One region of the Photobacterium damselae subsp. damselae genome, then DNA from elsewhere that is predicted to be linked to it. Evidence: riboswitches for the same ligand, from Rfam matches in the RefSeq annotation. Region 1 holds a riboswitch; the other holds the start of a gene.
What was found. A riboswitch is a leader RNA that binds a small molecule or an ion and turns the genes downstream of it on or off. The one in region 1 is predicted to bind thiamine pyrophosphate.

Region 2: another riboswitch for thiamine pyrophosphate. It lies ahead of thiC (phosphomethylpyrimidine synthase ThiC); the one in region 1 lies ahead of thiD (bifunctional hydroxymethylpyrimidine kinase/phosphomethylpyrimidine kinase).

What each region holds. Positions count from the first base shown of each region.
Region 1 is NZ_CP146971.1:243,458-251,326, reverse strand. It holds gene WAX86_RS15875 (sulfatase-like hydrolase/transferase) at 1-570, opposite strand, end outside; gene WAX86_RS15870 (carboxymuconolactone decarboxylase family protein) at 767-1,315, opposite strand; gene WAX86_RS15865 (TetR/AcrR family transcriptional regulator) at 1,548-2,135, shown strand; TPP riboswitch at 2,234-2,333, shown strand; gene thiD (bifunctional hydroxymethylpyrimidine kinase/phosphomethylpyrimidine kinase) at 2,430-3,263, shown strand; gene WAX86_RS15855 (ABC transporter ATP-binding protein) at 3,273-4,040, shown strand; gene WAX86_RS15850 (ABC transporter permease) at 4,033-4,824, shown strand; gene WAX86_RS15845 (ABC transporter substrate-binding protein) at 4,860-5,807, shown strand; gene WAX86_RS15840 (TenA family protein) at 5,862-6,521, shown strand; gene WAX86_RS15835 (TrkA family potassium uptake protein) at 6,936-7,598, shown strand; gene WAX86_RS15830 (TrkH family potassium uptake protein) at 7,595-7,869, shown strand, end outside.
Region 2 is NZ_CP146970.1:3,224,894-3,232,762, forward strand. It holds gene thiC (phosphomethylpyrimidine synthase ThiC) at 1-1,595, opposite strand, end outside; TPP riboswitch at 1,703-1,801, opposite strand; gene WAX86_RS14880 (universal stress protein) at 1,915-2,337, opposite strand; gene crcB (fluoride efflux transporter CrcB) at 2,556-2,939, shown strand; tRNA gene WAX86_RS14890 (tRNA-Pro) at 3,221-3,297, opposite strand; tRNA gene WAX86_RS14895 (tRNA-His) at 3,352-3,427, opposite strand; tRNA gene WAX86_RS14900 (tRNA-Pro) at 3,437-3,513, opposite strand; tRNA gene WAX86_RS14905 (tRNA-His) at 3,570-3,645, opposite strand; tRNA gene WAX86_RS14910 (tRNA-Arg) at 3,677-3,753, opposite strand; gene WAX86_RS14915 (cytochrome c5 family protein) at 4,032-4,442, shown strand; gene rep (DNA helicase Rep) at 4,520-6,538, opposite strand; gene WAX86_RS14925 (TetR/AcrR family transcriptional regulator) at 6,728-7,294, shown strand; gene WAX86_RS14930 (efflux RND transporter periplasmic adaptor subunit) at 7,318-7,869, shown strand, end outside.

The DNA of each region.
Region 1 (7,869 bases):
ATATTTATGGTCATCCACACCATAAGAGCCATAACCGTAACCATTTGCTTTTAAATGCTCATCACGCGGTCCAATAACATACAAGGGTATTTCCTCATCCCATTGCTCTTTGTGACGATAATCAGCAGTACCATGATGAGAAATCTTTCCCGAAGCCATGGTGTAATAGCCGTTATTTTTAAAATGTTGAGGTAATACAGGCGTTGAACCTAATACCTTTTCAGCGACAGGATCGAACGGCTTAATGCCCAACTCTTTATTGGTATAAAGACCCGTTGTTGTGGGCGCCATTCCAGTTAGTAGCGCTGTACGGGATGGTCCACAAACTGGGACCTGACAATGAGCATTTCGAAATGCGGTCGACCGTTTATACAGACGATCGAGATTTGGGGTTTTAACTTGCGGGTGAGCTCCTAATGCGCCAATCCAATCATTAAGATCGTCTACTGCTAAAAATAACATATTAGGATGTTGCGTGGAGTGCTCCGCTTGCACAAAACAGCTGGAGGTTGCTGTCACCGCACCGACAGCTGCAGTTGATTTTAAAAATTTTCTTCTTGAAAGTTCCATTTTCCAAACACCTTAAATCGAAATATTCTTTTTCACAAAGTAAAGAATTATGAAAGCACAAATTATACAAAATCGAAAAATCGCAATATAAATAACGATCACACTCTGTGCTTTACCTTTATTTTCTTTCGACTTAAAGAATAATGAAAGTGCAATCCGATTATAAACGAAATACCGAATTGCACTTTCTTTGGATTTATTTCGTCCAAGTAAATTTTTGGAACATAGGATCAACAGGCGTTTTGGCTACTCGATTAACGTAATTACTGATCACTTTTTGCGATAGGCCTAAAATGATTTCAAGAACTTGCTTATGCCCGTAACCCGCATCATAAAAAGCTTGTAACTCTTCATCCGACACATTGCCACGTTGACGAACCAGGCTCAACGTTAGATCTTTTAAGGCTTGAAGCTTAGGTGTTGGCATTACATCGTCATTTCGTAATGCTTCAATCAATACAGGATCGACTTTCATTGAATGAGCAATCAATGTATGAGCAGGAACACAATAGTGGCACTCGTGTTCCACATTAATAGTTTGCCAAACAACAGTGAGCTCTTCTTTATCAAACGAAGTTTCAGTAAATAGTTGGTGAAGTTCGGTATAAGCCTTAAGTAACTGCGGTGATTCAGCCAAAGTTGCAATCAAATTTGGGATACTTCCCATCGTTTTATGAGCATTGTTTAAGATAGCTTTTGTCGTTTCAGGTGCTGTTTCAATTGTGTGAATAGTAAAGACTTTCATTGTTCTTTCTCCATATAGTAGTTATTGCTATTAGCCTGTTGTTTGGCTTAATTAAACCTTACTTATTTTTGAACTATCGTTCAAGTTTAATTTTGAACAAATGTTCATCAATTAATGCAAGATTAAGATAATCTCCTGATTAAAAAGAGAAAAATTCTTTATTTTTTCTTACTTTACAGAAGATAATCTACCGACTAAAATTTTGAACAATTACTCAAAAAAGAACGATATTATGGCAAATACTCCAAAATTCGACCGCCAACAAGTGATCGAAAAAGCAACAAATTTGTATTGGCAAAAAGGCTTTCATGCAACGTCTATGCGTAATTTGCAAGACGCAATTGATATGAGGCCAGGGAGTATTTATGCCTCTTTTGGAAGTAAAGAAGGTCTATTTAAGCAAGCACTGCAACATTATCAGCAACAAGGTGTTATTGAGCTAAACCAATGTCTGGCCAATAGTGCATCTCCCCTTGCTGGACTAAAACGCTTTATCCAACAATTGGTACTTGAAACACCAAAGTCAGCACCAAGTGGTTTGTGCCTTCTCGCAAAAACAGTGGCAGAACTGACTTGTGATAACCAAGAGTTGTTAGATGAGGCATGTCGACTTCTGAATAAAATGGAAGCGGAGTTTGAAAAAGTCATTATTTCGGCTCAACAGCACGGCGAAATTACGAAAGAAAAAGACTCTGCAGAGCTAGCTCGTTATGTACAAGTACAAATTGCAGGGCTACGAACTTACGCTAAAACGCATCCAAACAGTGGAGCGATATCTACAATGATCGATGATATTTTTGCTCACTATCCATTTGTTTAATATCAAAATATTTTTAGTATGTTTAGCCAAGTCACTATTTTATAAAATAAATTTTACTAGAAAGTCGTGACAAGATAGTTATTCTTGATTAGGATAAATAACGTTAGTCGGGGGGCCTTTAGGCTGAGATCACATAAGTGGGACCCGTTGAACCTGAACCAGTTAATACTGGCGTAGTGGAACTAACGGATACCCAATCTTTCACCTTCGATGTATCTATAGAAATTACCTCTCAATACATCTTAGTGTCTCTTTGTGTAACTGCAGTTATCTCTACGCCATGTGGAGATCATGATGAATAATCAAGCAGTACCATCTAAAACCCCAATTACATTAACAATTGCAGGATCGGATAGTGGCGGCGGCGCTGGTATTCAAGCTGATATTAAAGCGATCTCTGCTACGGGTGGCTATGCCTGCTCTGTAATTACCGCTCTTACAGCGCAAAACACCCAAGGTGTCCACAGTATCTACTCCATTCCTGCCAATTTTGTTGCCGAACAACTTGATGCTGTTTTCCAAGATTTGGATGTAAAAGCGGTTAAAATTGGGATGCTAAGTGACAGCAATATTATTTCAATCATTGCCCATAAACTACGTCAATACCAGCCTAAATATCTAGTGGTTGATCCAGTTATGGTCGCAACCAGTGGCGATCTATTATTAGAACATAACGCCATCTCTACATTAAAAGAGCAGCTACTCCCACTGGCTGATGTGATCACCCCAAACCTTCCTGAAGCGGCTGCATTATTAGATTGTGCTCAACCTAAAACAGAAGAAGACATGGAAGCCATGATCGAGCAATTACGCCAACTGGGGGCTCATTCTGTTTTACTTAAAGGTGGACATCTTGACAATACAACCAATAGTACTGACCTCTTAATTCTTCCACATGATGTGCTTCGATTTACAACGCCACGTATTGATACACAAAATACCCATGGAACAGGCTGCACTCTCTCTGCTGCCATTGCTTCTTATCTAGCCCAAGGATATTCGTTAACAGAAGCAGTAAAAGCCGCTAAACACTATATCAGCAATGCGATTGCTCACGCTGATGAACTGCAGATCGGATCGGGGCATGGTCCGGTGCATCACTTTTTTAACCTAGCCAACAATAAGTAAGGTAACCTCATGGCGATCCTACTTACCTGCCACTCTCTTACTTACCCTAATGCCTCTATGGCAACGCTAAGCAATGTATCTTTACAACTACAAGCCAAGCAGTGGACATGTCTGCTTGGCAAAAGTGGCAGTGGCAAATCTACCTTGCTACGGCTTTTAGCAAATCTGTTACCCGATGATGTACAATTTATTGGCAATATTCAGACCGAACACGATGAAAATATCCACCAGCATATTGCTTACATGGCCCAACAAGATTTGCTTCTACCTTGGCTGAACGTGATTGACAATGTTTGCTTGAGTTATCAATTTGGCTCTCAAAAATGTCAGTCAGAACATAAACCCTACAATGAGAAAAAATCCGTTTATCAGCAAGCGATGACATTACTCGATAAAGTGGGATTAAGACACTACGCCGACCATATGCCCCAGCAGTTATCTGGAGGTATGAAGCAGCGCGTTGCCCTAGCCCGTACTCTCATGCAAGACAAGCCGATCGTATTAATGGATGAGCCATTTTCAGCATTAGATGCTGTAACTCGCTATAAGCTACAAAATCTAGCCGTTGAATTGCTACAAGAGAAAACCGTCGTTCTTATTACCCACGACCCACAAGAAGCACTCAGATTAGGCGAGCAGATCATTATGCTCACAGGTACACCGGCATCCCTACGCCAATTAAAGACCCCTAATAGCCCAATCCCACGTCAGCTTGATAACGAATTTGCGCAATATCAGCAGGAGATACTGTCAAATTTGGAGGCAGAATATGTCTGAGATCTCCCCGGTAGAGTTAAATAAACGCAAAATTTTAACTCCTGCTTATTTACAGTCCTATATCAGAGTCGTTGTTACTCTAGGTCTACTGCTTTGTCTATGGCAAGGAAGCATTTGGCTGTTCTCTCTGCCTAGCTTTATTTTACCATCCCCAATTGCAGTGCTAGACCGACTCTACTATCGCCATGATGTGTTATTGCATCATACCTGGATAACGGGTTGCGAAATCATACTGGGATTAGCTCTAGGTTTACTGATGGGCTTATTCTTCGCTTTACTGATGTTGCTTTTTGCTCCAGTAAAACGTTGGCTACTTCCAATATTGATTGCCAGTCAAGCCATTCCTGTCTTTGCTATTGCGCCCATTTTAATGCTGTGGCTGGGATATGGAATGGCATCCAAAATTGTGATGGCAGGATTAATTATTTTCTTCCCTGTCACCACCTGCTGCTTTGACGGACTACGCCATACTCCTCAAGGCTATCTCGATCTTGCTAAAACCATGGGCGCAACACCGTGGCAATTGCTGAAAACCATCCGTTTACCTGCGGCCTTACCTGCTCTTGCTTCTGGCATTCGAGTCGCCGTTGTTATTGCGCCGATAGGTGCCGTGGTTGGTGAGTGGGTAGGCTCAAGTGAAGGTCTTGGCTATCTCATGTTACAAGCCAATGCTCGGATGATGATCGATGAAATGTTTGCAGCTCTGACCATCTTAGCGTTGCTTTCCATCTCTCTGTACTACTTAACCGATAAGTTATTAAAAAAACTGATCCCATGGCAATAACCCCCAGATATCACAACATTGATTCAAGGAATATGATGAAAACAGCTACAAAAACAGCCTTAACGATTGTGTTAACCGCATCCAGCTTTAATCTATGGGCTGCACAAGAGCAGAGTATCTCATTAATGCTCGACTGGTTTGTCAATCCAAATCATGGCCCAATCATTATCGCCCAAGAGCAAGGATTATTTGCAAAAGAAGGACTTAAAGTAACGATTCAAGAGCCCGCCGATCCAAGTGTTCCTGCAAAACTGGTTGCAGCGAATAAAGTCGATTTGGCCATCAGCTATCAGACCAGTTTAACCACAGATGTCGCAGCGGGTTTACCCTTAATTCGTTCGGCAACTTTAATCGCAACGCCTCTTAACACCTTAATGACTTTAGATAATGGCAAAATCAAATCCATCGCCGATCTAAAAGGCAAAAAAATCGGAATTGCTGTTGCAGGAAATGAAGAAGCCACACTTGGCACCATGCTAAAAACGGCAGGTATAAACTACAAAGATGTACAGATCATTAATGTTGGCTGGGCGCTTTCCTCATCTTTAGCATCGGGGAAAGTGGATGCGATTTGGGGTGGTTTACGCAATTTTGAGACAAACCAATTAGCGCTTGAAGGTTATAAGGCGAAGGCCTACTACCCAGAAGAATATGGCGTCCCCTCCTATGATGAACTGGTGATTGTCGCAAACAAAAACCATTACAACAAAGCTACCATCAAAAAATTTAATCATGCCTTAGAGCTTGCGACTCAATATATCGTCAATCACCCCGATCAAGCTTGGCAAACATTTATCAAATACAACCCAGATACCCTAAATAATGAACTAAATCATCGAGCTTGGAACGATACCATTGCTCGTTTTGCCCTTCGACCATCAGCTGTTGATTTAGAACGTTATAACAAACTCGCTAGCTTTATGTATCAACACCATATTATTAACAATGAGCCAAAGGCAAAAGATTACGTACCCGCGTTGTAACAGCACAACCGTTGAACACAATCATCGCTTTTATTTATGATCGGAATGCACTCTATGAATTACCAAGATCTTATTACTGCATGCCAACAAGATTGGAATTGCTATACCCAGCATAATTTTGTTACACAACTGGCAGCAGGTACTTTGCCTCACCAAGCCTATTTGCACTATTTAAAACAAGATTTTCTGTTTCTAAAACATTACGCCAGAGCCTATGCCTTAGCCATTTATAAAGCAGATAACGTAGCCAATATGAAACAAACGCTTCCAGGATTACAAGCTTTAATCGAACATGAAATGGATCACCATGTGAGCTACTGCGGGCAATGGGGATTAACAGCTTCAACGATGGAAGACGAACCAGAAGATGTTGGGACTGTGGCTTATACTCGATATGTACTTGAAACTGGGCTAAGTGGGGATTTAATCGATCTGTTTGTTGCCCTAGCTCCGTGTGCAATTGGCTATGCCGAAATTGGTGAACACCTTATGTCTTCCCCAACCACCAATAAAACTCATAATCCTTATTTAAGCTGGATTGAACTCTATGGTGGTGCAGACTTTCAGCAAGGAGGCAGTAAGAGCCGACAGAGACTGAATGACCAATTAAAAGATATTACGCTCGATAGTCCCAAAGGCCAACGTCTATGCCAAATATTTAAAACTGCCACTCGAATGGAAGTTGGGTTTTGGCAACAAGCACTCGATCTATAATCTTAAGAGCCAACACACATGCTGTTGGCTCTAATATTCCAACCAACCTCTTTTCCTATTCAGTAAATATTTGTCTACTGAGACCCCATCCATTGCTGCATTATTGAAGAATAAATCAGCAACACAGACCTAGATGTAATAATTTGTGACAGATTTGACAACTTTTTGACGAACTTCCATTCTGATTATGCAAACTGTTCATTTTGTGCTTGAATTCAATGTATTGACAATCTAATGATGTTAACCACTGTTTTATTGCTAACATGAAAACTGTGATCTACGTCTTGATCTTGAATTCATTGACAATTGGGAGCACTATTTCACACTTGCGTATAAAACCTCAAGCTGTGCGTCCCATTGAGCACACAAAACATAAAAGAAGATAAGAAAATGTTTCACCTTTGGGGAAAGACCATGAGTCCAGAAGATAAGCAGTTTGCAATTGTTGGCCTAGGCCGTTTTGGTATGTCACTTTGCAAAGAATTAAGCGCGCAAGGTGCTCAGGTACTCGCGGTAGACTTAAACGAAGCCTGCGTTAAAAAAGCGGCAGATATCGCTACACAAGCCGTAGTCGCTGACTGTTCTAACGATGAAACTGTCGCAGAGTTAAAACTTGATGACTACGATATCGTCATGGTCTCTATTGGCGAAGACGTTAATGCCAGCATCCTGACCACTCTGGTACTCAAAGAAGCTGGAGTTAAAGCGGTTTGGGTTAAAGCAAAAGATGATCATCACGCCAAAATTTTAAGCAAAATTGGAGCAGACCGTATTATTCGTCCAGAACGAGATATGGGAATGCGTATTGCTCGTAACATGTTAGATAAGCGTATTTTCGAATTTTCTGATCTGGGTAGTGGTATCTGTTTGGCTGAAGTCGTAGTTTCTCGAAAAAATATGGGTAAGCAACTGTGTGAGCACCCGTGCTGTCGTCGCCAAGAGCTACAATTACTAGCCTTAAAACGAGGTCCTGAAGTGCGTAAAAATCCTGAATCAGGAACACAACTTCAGATTGGTGATATCTTAATTGTTACTGGTCCTCAAGCTATTCTTACCGAAACGTTGCGCCATCTATGAACCGTTTACCTAATAAGGGCGTTTTCGTCCCTATTAAAACTGAAAAACGAGGTAAAGGCTGGTCTGAGCCTCGTATCATTGTATTCAGTTTCTTAGCGATACTTGTTCCAGCCGCTATTTTGCTGACTTTACCTGTCTTTTCTGTTTCTGGATTAGATTTTACTGATGCTCTATTTACCGCAACCTCAGCCATCAGCGTGACAGGCTTAGGTGTGGTTGATACTGGCACGCACTTTACGCTAAGTGGCAAAATCTTGTTAATGATATTAAT
Region 2 (7,869 bases), on a different replicon from region 1:
ATTTGAGCCCCTGGATGCCCTTTCGCCAAATCAGCAGCATGGGCGCATAGTTTATAAGTGATCAATCCGGTTTTAACATCTTCTTTATTCGGTAAACCTAAATGCTCTTTAGGTGTGACATAACAGAGCATGGCGCATCCGTACCAACCAATCATCGCCGCACCAATACCTGAAGTTATATGATCATAGCCAGGAGCAATATCTGTGGTTAACGGCCCTAAGGTATAAAATGGTGCTTGATGGCAATGTGTCAGTTGTTCATCCATATTAGCTTTGATCATCTGCATCGGCACATGACCGGGCCCTTCAACCATCACTTGCACATCGTATTGCCAAGCAATCTTGGTCAGTTCACCCAGTGTTCTCAGCTCTGAAAATTGCGCTTCGTCATTAGCATCAGCTACCGAACCAGGCCGTAACCCATCACCAAGCGACAGAGACACATCGTATTGAGCACAAATCTGACAAATTTCCGAAAAATGGGTGTAGAGAAAATTTTCTTGATGATGAGCAAGACACCATTTAGCAATAATGGAACCACCTCTTGATACAATTCCGGTTACGCGCTGTGCCGTTAGTGGGACATAACGCAATAACACGCCAGCGTGGATAGTAAAGTAATCAACGCCTTGCTCAGCCTGTTCAATCAAGGTATCGCGCATAATTTCCCAAGTAAGGTTTTCTGCAATTCCATTTACTTTTTCTAAAGCCTGATACATGGGAACCGTCCCAATTGGAACTGGGCTATTGCGTAAAATCCATTCTCGGGTTTCATGAATATGGCGGCCAGTAGAAAGATCCATTACGGTATCCGCCCCCCATCGCGTCGCCCAAACCAGCTTCTCAACTTCTTCTTCAATCGATGAAGTGACCGAGGAGTTACCAATATTGGCATTTACTTTCACCAGAAAATTTCGCCCAATAATCATAGGTTCAGCTTCAGGGTGATTAATATTTGCCGGAATGATTGCTCGCCCTTGAGCCACCTCCTGTCGCACAAATTCAGCACTGATTTCGGTTGGAAGTGAAGCCCCAAATGACTGACCATCATGTTGCTGATTTAAAACTTGATCACGATATTGAGCCCGTCCCATATTCTCGCGCAAGGCAATATATTCCATCTCCGGCGTAATCACACCTTGCCTGGCATAATGCAGTTGAGTAACGCAACGATTGGTTTTGGCACGAAAGATAGGAGTTGTGTGATTAAATCTTAAATCGTCTAACAGGGGAGCATCTGCTCGTTGTTGAGCAAAAGCGGAACTTCGTTCAGTCAATTCTTCACAGTCTTGGCGCTCTGCAATCCAATTTGTTCGTAACTTAGGTAAGCCAGAATAGAGATCAATAATATGGTTGGGATCAGTATAAACGCCTGAAGTATCGTAAACCCGAATCGGTTGATTAGCTTGATATTCTGGATGTTCTCTACTGCCACCGATTAAACTATCTGCCAACGCGATTTCACGCATTGCAACCCGAATATCAGGGCGGTGTTTAGCTGAAATATAGATTTTTTGGGAGTTGGGATAAGGTGATACCGACAAAGTATCAATGAAATGTTTGGCATGTTGCCTAGCTTGCTTTCGATTCGACATAGCACTCTTTCCAAATGAATAAAGAAATGCTTATCGGACAAATGCAACAAGAGATACAGCGCCCCATTAACCACCAGCCACAACTGACAGTTTCAATAGCGCACAACAAATTATCTTCTCTTGTTCCCTTCGCAGGTATTAGCCTGATCAGGTTCAACGGATCCCGTTTATACGGTCTCAGCCACATGGCACTCCGACAAGTTGAGCATCAGTATAAGAAAGCTCAACTTGAGGTGCAAGGCTTGTGTTACGTTTATTTAACAAAATAAAAAGCGCCACCAAAAGGTAACGCTTGATAATAAAAAAGACTATGGATTGATTAACGACATGTCAGTACATCACACTCAAGATGTTTAGAAAGCTCGTCAGCTACATCACCAAAGATATGAAGAAAGGTTTTGTGATAACCAACAATAACCAGTTTTGCATCCACTTTCTTTGCCAGTTCAACCAAATGTTTCGCCACATCACCATCGGCAAGATACATTTCCCCTACCGGATATGGAGATTGCTTAGCAAGATCAGCCAACTGTTGCATTCGTTTAATTTCTAATGCGTTATGAACTTCATCGAGCTCTAACTCCACATCCATATAGCTTACATTGCCAATACCCGGCTCAACATAGGCTAAATGAAGCTCAGCATTATTTTGCTCTGCGATTACTGCTGCCTTAATCATCAGCTTATGAGCTTCTTTATCATCAGGATTTACCGCGAGCAAAATGGTTGGATATAGCGACATATCAGCCTCCAAATGGGGAATGTAAATGTTATGGTTATATTTAAGTGCTATAACTAGTTTATACTCAAGAAACTTAAGTATGTAACAATTATGCCGCTAACGATTAAACAAAGTGGCATACAATCAATGATTGCAAAAATAGCACGATAAACTACAACCATCAAAACGTGATCATGGTTATAGTATGCGTTTTCCAATTTATAAAAAATGAGATCCCCATGAGCCAATTTGTTTTACTCGGTTTTATCGCTCTTGGCGGTGCGTTTGGCGCCTGCTCCCGTTACTTAGTATCTGAGCTGTGCGTGGTACTGTTTGGCCGTGGCTTCCCATATGGAACATTAACTGTAAACATCGTCGGCTCCCTAATTATGGGTTTGCTGATGTCGGCATTAAATCAAGGAATGATTGAAGCTGCGCCATGGCGTCCAATCATAGGCCTTGGTTTCCTTGGAGCTTTAACAACTTTCTCAACCTTCTCAATGGATAACGTCGTTATGATTCAGCAAGGTGAGTTTGTTAAAGCCGGACTTAACATTATCCTCAACGTAGTGTTAAGTATCACCGCTTGTTATGTTGGCTACCAATTAATGATGAAGAGCTAAACTTATCATTACGAGTTAGCAAAACGCCTCGCCATTGCGGGGCGTTTTTGTATCTACTCAATGGGGTAAAAATGGAGCTAAAGATCGGCTTTACTCGGTTTTAGGCGAAAAAAAACCTCGCATTAAGCGAGGTTTCTTTATCGCAGTTGGTAAAGAACCAGATTCTGACGATCTGTGAACACCAACCAAAACCATGACATTGCTCGAAATACAAAGTGTACTTCTTTGCTTGGTTTTTAGATGTAAAAAAGCCTCGTTTTTCAACGAGGCTTTCTTAATAGTGGTCGGTGAAGAGGGATTCGAACCCCCGACCCTCTGGTCCCAAACCAGATGCGCTACCAAACTGCGCTATTCACCGACAATGTTTTAGGCTTTAAGCCAAGGTGCTTAGAACTGCTAAGAACCTAAATAATGGGGTGACCAACGAGGATCGAACTCGCGACAACCGGAATCACAATCCGGGACTCTACCAACTGAGCTATGGTCACCAATGTAAGTGGTCGGTGAAGAGGGATTCGAACCCCCGACCCTCTGGTCCCAAACCAGATGCGCTACCAAACTGCGCTATTCACCGAAAACTGTTTTTGAGCTTTCGCTCTGAAAAGCCGATAATATCAACTCTTCGTAATATGGGGTGGCTAACGAGGCTTGAACTCGCGACAACCGGAATCACAATCCGGGACTCTACCAACTGAGCTATAGCCACCAATGTTTTTTGCCAACTTTTATATTCCGGATGGCGCGCCCGAAAGGATTCGAACCTTCGACCTTTGGCTCCGGAGGCCAACGCTCTATCCAACTGAGCTACGGGCGCATGCCCTGTCGGCGGAGACGAATATTACGGATTAGCCCCCTCTTCGTCTAGTCTTTTTTTCATTTTTTTTTGCGTTCGGTGTATTTATAAACAAAAACTGATTGATTCGTATCATACAAATACAGCCCAGTTATTTCATCTCATTGGTAAATTTCTTATAATTACTTTATGTTTACAATTTAAACATTTATTTAAACTCATATAAATAGTCAATTCTAAGAATAATCCAAGTTGGTTAAATGCCATCTAAAAGCAAAACGATTACAAGGAAGTAAACCATGAGCTTAAAGCGATTTTCTTTATTCTCTGCCCTAACCATCCTTTTTACTGTCGGATCCGTTATTGCAGCAGATATGTCTAATGAAGCAATAGAACAACGAATCAAACCCGTTGGCTCTCTGTATCTAGAGGGAGATGCTCCTATCGTAAAAGTTGCGGCAGGTCCTCGTGGCGGAGAGCAGGTTTACAACACCTATTGTTCTGCTTGCCATACTAGTGGGGTAATGAATGCACCGAAAAAGGGTGATGCTGCAGATTGGAAAGATCGTCTAGCACAAGGCCAAGAAATTCTCGCAAAACATGCCATCGAAGGTTTCAATGCTATGCCAGCTAAAGGATCTTGTATGGACTGTAGTGACGAAGAGATCATTGCTGCTATTAACTATATGACCGAAGGATTAACGCAGTAATAAACAAAAAAACCACCGCACTATTGGCGGTGGTTTTAGAAATAACAAAATTAACGCGGTTTACCCGTGTTGTTAATTTAGTCTTTATTAAACATGGCTCGAATATTGGCAATATGCGCCTGACCGCGCTGCATACGCTCTTGAGCAGTAACAGGTTTCTTTTCTGTATCCCACTCCAGATCATCTTGTGGCAATTCATACAAGAAGCGACTTGGCTCAGGCTTAATCAGCTCACCATATTGACGGCGCTCTTTACACATGGTGAAAGTCAGTTCTCGTTGTGCTCGGGTGATGCCCACATAAGCGAGACGGCGCTCTTCTTCAATATTGTCTTCATCAATACTGGTTTGATGCGGCAAAATTCCCTCTTCAGAGCCAACAAGATAAACATAAGGGAACTCCAATCCCTTTGAGGCGTGCAATGTCATTAGCTGCACCTGATCTGCATTATCGTCATCTTCCCCACGCTCCATCATATCGCGCAAGGTCATACGCTGAACCACCTCTTTTAAACTGCGCTCTTGCTGGTCATAATTATCACCTTCAAGATCAGCTGTGATCCAACTATACAGATCAGAGACATTTTTCATGCGCATCTCAGCGGCTTTCGGACTGGCTGATGTCTCATACAACCAATCTTCATAATGAATATCCCGCACTAACTGACGCACAGCTGCAACCGTATCGCCACGCTCAGCATTATCTGCTAACTCAACCACCCAACGCGTAAATCGCTGCAAAGACTCTAAACCTCGACCAGACAAATGCTGTTCAAGACCCAGCTCAAAGCTTGCGGCAAATAAACTCTTGCCACGCATATTGGCGTAATTACCCAACTTTTCTAACGTTACCGGGCCAATTTCACGACGAGGCGTATTCACGATACGTAAAAAGGCGTTGTCATCATCTTGGTTGGTGAGCAACCGCAGATACGCCATAATATCTTTAATTTCTGCACGCGAGAAAAACGATGTGCCACCTGAGATCTTATACGGAATACGGTTTTGCATTAATGCTTTTTCAAACAAGCGGGACTGATGGTTGCCTCGATACAAAATGGCATAATCTTTATAAGCTGTGTTATTTAAAAAGCGATGGGCAATCAACTCACCAACCACTTTTTCAGCCTCATGCTCTTCATTTTTAGCCGTGATAACCTTGAGTAATGCCCCTTCTTCCAACTCTGAAAATAGCGTTTTCTCAAAGACGTGTGGATTATTGGCAATCAAGATATTCGCCGTACGTAAAATACGGCTGGTTGAGCGGTAGTTTTGCTCAAGTTTGATCACCTTAAGGCTTGGGAAATCTTTATTTAGCAAGGCTAAGTTTTCTGGCTGTGCACCACGCCATGAGTAGATAGACTGATCATCATCACCCACCACGGTAAATCGAGCGCGTTCTCCAACCAGAAGTTTTACAAAGATATATTGACTGGTGTTGGTATCTTGATATTCATCCACCAGCAAATAACGAATTTTATTTTGCCAGCGACTGCGCACTTCTTCATTGTCTCGCAGTAGTAATACAGGCATTAGAATCAGATCATCAAAATCTAACGCATTATAAGCTTTCATTTGACGCTGATAGAGATGGTAGCAGTGAGCAAATAGCTGATCTCGCTCTGAACGCGCGCGCGCTGCGGCATCGGCTGGAGACAGCATGTCATTTTTCCAATTTGAAATAGACGACAATAGCTGTTTCAAAAGATCTTTATCACCATCTAATTCATCTTCTGTCAGCTCTTTTAGTAACGCCATCTGATCTTGGTCATCAAACAGAGAAAAGTTCGCCTTAAGACCCAGCGCTTTGTATTCACGACGAATAATATTGAGACCTAAAGTGTGGAAGGTCGATACCATTAACCCTTTAGACTCTTGCTTACCTAAGGTTTGACCGACACGCTCTTTCATCTCACGCGCCGCTTTATTGGTAAAGGTTAAGGCAGCAATATTACGTGCTTTATAGTCACAATGCTGAACCAAATATGCAATTTTATTAGTGATCACTCGCGTCTTACCCGAACCAGCACCTGCTAGCACTAAGCAAGGACCAGAAACGAATTTTACCGCCTCATTTTGCCTTGGATTCAGTTTCATCTTTCTACCTTATCGTCACGATTTTCTCTGTCAGCGTCGCATTGTAACCAGAATAGTATGATTGTCTATTTTGCTCATGACACTGCAGTATTTTTTTTCAATTTAATTAAAACTTGCACAAATTTGAGAGCCAACTAAAATTGGTGAATGAACGTTCACTCATCAATAAATTAGCGATTAGATATCACCATGAATGATAAAAAAGAGCGTATTTTGCAAGCCACAGAAATGTTACTTGCAAAGCACGGCTTTCATGGTCTCTCGATGCAAAAAGTCGCACAAGAAGCGGGTGTTGCAGCAGGGACAATCTATCGTTATTTTGCCGATAAAGATGATCTGCTCTATCAACTTCATGATCATATTTTAGGTTATGTGGCACAAAAAATAGTGCAGGATTTAACCGATGACATGAGTTTGAAACAGCAATTTCGCACCATATGGCTCAACATTTGGAATATGGCGATAAATGGAGAAGCTCCTTTAATCAATCGAGGTCAGTTTGAACACCTACCTCGACGAGATTCATCTGAGCAACGTCTTCGTGAAAAGCTGCTGTTTGCTAAAGTCGACCAAATGTTCGAACAAGGCAAAAAAGTAGGTCTTTTTAAGCAACTTGATAACGATATTTTAAGCGTGTTAAGCCTAGAACCTAGTGCTTGCCTCGCTCGTAAGAAAATGAATGGAATTCTTGATGTCACCCCTCAACAGCTGGAAGCAGCAATTGAAGCGGCATGGGATGCCATTGTTCAGCATTAATAATAATTGGAGCACACCCAACAATGAAAAAATGGATAGTGATGCTACTTCTCGCCCTCCTGCTATTTGGGAGCGTGATTGGTTTCAATCTATTTAAAGAAAAGAAGATAGCCGAGTATATGGCCAATATGCCTGAACCAGACTATCCGGTTACAGTCACAACGGCGCAAAATACCAATTGGGTGCCATCCATCGAAGCTATCGGTTTTATCGAACCAAACCAAGGTGTAACCATTACTACCGAAGTTTCAGGTATTGTTGACAAAATTGATTTTGATTCTGGTATGAAGGTGAAAAAAGATCAGCCTTTAGTTACGCTAGATTCTGATGTTGAAAAAGCGCAATTGCAAAGTAATGTAGCTCGTCTACCAGCAGCAAAAGCTAAATACATCCGTTACCAAGAATTGTATAAGAAAAATTCGATTTCAAAAGAAGCTTATGAAGATGCTCAGGCGTCTTACTTCTCATTGAAAGCGGATATTGAAAGTCAACGCGCACAACTTGACCGTCGCACTATCAAAGCCCCATTTAGCGGTCAGGTAGGTCTACGTAATGTGTTTCTTGGTCAATATATC